One region of the Peribacillus sp. FSL K6-1552 genome, then DNA from elsewhere that is predicted to be linked to it. Evidence: a T-box and tRNA genes for the amino acid it is inferred to sense, from the RefSeq annotation. Region 1 holds a T-box; the other holds one or more tRNA genes.
What was found. The T-box of region 1 lies ahead of tyrS (tyrosine--tRNA ligase). A T-box ahead of a tRNA ligase gene usually reads a tRNA of that ligase, here a tRNA-Tyr.

Region 1 (2,174 bases):
CTCTCGTTAATAACTTCAAAAAAAACCTCATCCTTGGATGGGTTTTTTTTTGTGTACAGAACTCAACTTCCAGAGAAAACAAGGCCCGACTGAGATTCAGCCGGGCCTTGTTTTCTCATTTCACTAATGTATATTTCTTCTTACCGCGACGAACAAGGATGAACTCTCCTTCAATCTTAACCTCTTCAGCCACGACATATTGCAGATCAGTCACTTTCTCGCCATTGATGGAGATTGCACCATTCTGAATATCTTCACGAGCTTGTCGCTTGGATGGAGAAATCTTCGCTTCAACAATTAAATCAACTAAGCTGATATCTTCCTTACTTTCACGTTCAAAGGTCGGAACATCTTTAAAGCCCAATTTAATTTCGGCCGCACTTAAATTTTTCACCTCACCGCTGAATAGAGCTGCAGAGATTTTGATTGCTTGGTCAAGAGCTTCCTGCCCGTGAATCAAACGTGTCATTTCTTCCCCTAAAGCTTTTTGCGCTTTACGTAAATGCGGTTCAGTCTGCACGGATTGCTCTAACTCTTCAATTACTTCACGTGATAGGAATGTGAAGAATTTCAAGTATTTCACTACATCAGCATCCGCTGTGTTAATCCAGAATTGGTAAAATTCATAAGGAGTCGTTTTTTCCGGATCAAGCCAGATTGCTCCGCCTTCCGTTTTACCGAATTTCGTTCCGTCCGCTTTCGTCACGAGCGGAATCGTCATGCCGAACGCTTTTGCTTCCTCGTCATGCGATTTACGAATCATTTCAAGACCGGTCGTAATATTGCCCCACTGATCACTTCCGCCAATTTGCAACTTACAGTCATGATTATCGTATAAATGACCAAAGTCGATCCCTTGTAAAATTGTATACGCGAATTCCGTAAAAGAAATCCCTGTTTCCAAACGGGAAGCAACCGTGTCTTTTGCCAACATGTAGTTAATGCCGATGTATTTCCCGTAATCACGCAAGAACGTAACCATGTCGATTTTACCGATCCAGTCATAGTTATTGACCATAACTGCGCCATTTTCACCTTCAAATTCAAAGATTTGGGATAGCTGCCCTTTAATACAGTCGGCATTATAAAGCACTTTTTCCAACGTTTGCAGCTGGCGTTCTTCTTTTTTACCGCTTGGATCACCGATAAGTCCAGTCGCTCCGCCTACAAGTACAAGGGGACGATGACCGTGCTGTTGAAAACGGCGCATTGTCAAGAATGGCAGTAGATGTCCGATGTGCATACTATCCGCTGTTGGGTCTACCCCACAGTATAAAGAAATTTTTTCTTTTTCTAAAAGGTCCTTAAAACCCTCTTCATCCGTTTGTTGATAAATAATCCCTCTCCACTCGAGTTCCTTTAGCAATTCCATTTTATAATTCCTCCTTCAAATCCGAAAATATCCCGCAAAAAGCATACAAAAACGCCCCTTCATATAAATATGAAGGGACGAATAAATTCGCGGTACCACCCAACTTGAGGACATAAAGCGTCCTCCGCTCGAGACGAATAACGGTCGTCAACCGTTTCCTGCTACTAAATCATTTCACAGCAAATGCTCAAGGAAGTAATTCATCTCACTATATGTACCGATTTCCACTGACCACCGGCTCTCTAAAACAGGGATAGTTTGACTACTGGGTCCTATCATCGCGCTTTTTTAATAAATTTTATTGTTAATAAGTTTTTATCATACATAACATTCATTGTCAACATCACCCTTACAGATTCTAGAAAAATATGAAAGTTCGCCTTTCCCTTCCGTGTTATATGCTATAATATATGTGATTTCAGGGGGTATGATACATGAATAATAATCAAAAAGATAGATTTCAAACAGCATGGAAACAGCTAACCCGTTTTTTTCAAAATGAAAAAACACAAAAAAATGCAAGGGTTACATACCAAGTCATTTGGAACCTAACGTTGATCCTCATTATTGTTGGGGTTCTAGGATTCTCATTCGCCGGCGGCGTTGGAGCCGGCTATTTCGCTGCCCTCGTCAATAATGAGCCGGTACGCTCAAAGGATGATTTAAAAAAGGACATTTACAATTATGAAGAGACCTCTGAGGTATACTTTGCGGATAAAGTATACTTGGGCAAGCTCAAGAGTGACCTTGATCGTGAAGAAGTGTCCATCGATAAAGTTTCCGACCATCTTAAAAATGCAGT
Region 2 (2,174 bases), 3.6 Mb from region 1:
GGTGACGATAGCGAAGAGGTCACACCCGTTCCCATTCCGAACACGGCAGTTAAGCTCTTCAGCGCCGATGGTAGTTGGGGGTTTCCCCCTGTGAGAGTAGGACGTCGCCAAGCTTATATCGTTCCGCAGTAGCTCAGTGGTAGAGCATTCGGCTGTTAACCGAACGGTCGTAGGTTCGAGTCCTACCTGCGGAGCCATTATTGGAGAGCTGTCCGAGTGGCCGAAGGAGCACGATTGGAAATCGTGTAGACGGGTAACCCTGTCTCAAGGGTTCAAATCCCTTGCTCTCCGCCATTTACAACTGGCCCGTTGGTCAAGCGGTTAAGACACCGCCCTTTCACGGCGGTAACACGGGTTCGAATCCCGTACGGGTCACCATTTCGAAAACATATGGAGGATTAGCTCAGCTGGGAGAGCATCTGCCTTACAAGCAGAGGGTCGGCGGTTCGATCCCGTCATCCTCCACCATTTTTTAAAAAGCAACAAGTTGTTTCTATATATCAGATATGATGAAACAGTTAAAACGAAAACTTGATGCAATAGCAGCATTATTAACGTCGCGGGGTGGAGCAGTCCGGTAGCTCGTCGGGCTCATAACCCGAAGGTCGCAGGTTCAAATCCTGTCCCCGCAATCTATGGTCCCGTGGTGTAGCGGTTAACATGCCTGCCTGTCACGCAGGAGATCGCGGGTTCGATTCCCGTCGGGACCGCCATTTTTATTGTTTGGCTCAGTAGCTCAGTCGGTAGAGCAAAGGACTGAAAATCCTTGTGTCGGCGGTTCGATTCCGTCCTGAGCCACCATTGTAGTGCCGGTGTAGCTCAACTGGTAGAGCAACTGACTTGTAATCAGTAGGTTGGGGGTTCAAGTCCTCTTGCCGGCACCAGTAACATCCATATGCGGAGGGGTAGCGAAGTGGCTAAACGCGGCGGACTGTAAATCCGCTCCTTCGGGTTCGGCAGTTCGAATCTGCCCCCCTCCACCATTTTATTTATAGGGGTATAGTTTAAAGGTAGAACAGAGGTCTCCAAAACCTCCAGTGTGGGTTCGAGTCCTACTACCCCTGCCAATTTTAATTTTATAATGGCGATTGTGGCGAAGTGGTTAACGCACCTGATTGTGGTTCAGGCATTCGTGGGTTCGATTCCCATCAGTCGCCCCATTTTTTAATAAATGATGGTATAATAAATATAACGTCAATGGGCTATAGCCAAGCGGTAAGGCAACGGATTTTGATTCCGTCATGCGAAGGTTCGATCCCTTCTAGCCCAGCCATTCGCGAAAGTAGTTCAGTGGTAGAATACAACCTTGCCAAGGTTGGGGTCGCGGGTTCGAATCCCGTCTTTCGCTCCAAAAACGTTGGCGGCATAGCCAAGCGGTAAGGCAGAGGTCTGCAAAACCTTTACCACCGGTTCGATTCCGGTTGCCGCCTCCAACAAAAATGCCGGTGTGGCGGAATTGGCAGACGCGCACGACTCAAAATCGTGTTCCTCTGGAGTGCCGGTTCGACCCCGGCCACCGGTATCTTAGAACGGCGATATAAAGCGGTTTTCCTTAATTGGAAAGCCGTTTTTTCGTGTTTTCACGGATTTTTAGTCGTGCGTTTTTATTTAGGCTATGTTAAATCAGAATGTTTTGATTTTCGACCAAAAAAAAACGCCCACTGAAAGGGCAGTTGTTTGAACTAACGTTACCTGTTAGCGGAACGAAGCTGCCGATTGATCTCCGTGGCAACCTCACGGTGTAGTTTAATAGATAAGAGTCTAGCGACCCTCCCATTTCTCTAAAATGATAAATATTTCCTAAAAATTTATTAATAAAAAAGCCGCGACAACTTCATGTACAACTGAATAATTTAATTTATGACATCAAAAGGAGGTGGTTGTATGAGTAATAAACGGCCAGATGTAGTCATTATAGTTAGAGATGAAGATGATTTTGAGAATATTGCTAAATTTGAAATAATCGGAAGCGCATCCCCGTGTAGAGAGTTCCTACGGGTAGGTGCTCCTATAAGTGATGTTGTATTATGTATGGTTAGGAATGGGTTTGTAAACGCTCAGGCTGAAAACGCTGTTATATTTTTCCGTCCTAGGTAATGTCTGACTTCGACTTGATGTTATCCTCTTCAGGTAGACTGTAAAAAAAGTGGACAAGGTATGATGTTCATAATAGT

Region 2: it has a tRNA-Tyr gene. The T-box ahead of tyrS (tyrosine--tRNA ligase) is inferred to sense a tRNA for this amino acid. The anticodon was not compared.

Annotation. Positions count from the first base shown of each region.
Region 1 is NZ_JBBOST010000001.1:4,401,299-4,403,472, forward strand. It holds gene rpsD (30S ribosomal protein S4) at 1-10, shown strand, start outside; gene tyrS (tyrosine--tRNA ligase) at 116-1,372, opposite strand; T-box leader at 1,443-1,660, opposite strand; gene NST21_RS21195 (transglycosylase domain-containing protein) at 1,807-2,174, shown strand, end outside.
Region 2 is NZ_JBBOST010000001.1:785,521-787,694, forward strand. It holds rRNA gene rrf (5S ribosomal RNA) at 1-113, shown strand, start outside; tRNA gene NST21_RS03675 (tRNA-Asn) at 123-197, shown strand; tRNA gene NST21_RS03680 (tRNA-Ser) at 203-294, shown strand; tRNA gene NST21_RS03685 (tRNA-Glu) at 304-378, shown strand; tRNA gene NST21_RS03690 (tRNA-Val) at 393-468, shown strand; tRNA gene NST21_RS03695 (tRNA-Met) at 559-632, shown strand; tRNA gene NST21_RS03700 (tRNA-Asp) at 638-713, shown strand; tRNA gene NST21_RS03705 (tRNA-Phe) at 726-801, shown strand; tRNA gene NST21_RS03710 (tRNA-Thr) at 809-884, shown strand; tRNA gene NST21_RS03715 (tRNA-Tyr) at 900-983, shown strand; tRNA gene NST21_RS03720 (tRNA-Trp) at 994-1,067, shown strand; tRNA gene NST21_RS03725 (tRNA-His) at 1,085-1,160, shown strand; tRNA gene NST21_RS03730 (tRNA-Gln) at 1,199-1,273, shown strand; tRNA gene NST21_RS03735 (tRNA-Gly) at 1,277-1,351, shown strand; tRNA gene NST21_RS03740 (tRNA-Cys) at 1,360-1,433, shown strand; tRNA gene NST21_RS03745 (tRNA-Leu) at 1,442-1,522, shown strand; gene NST21_RS03750 (hypothetical protein) at 1,885-2,097, shown strand.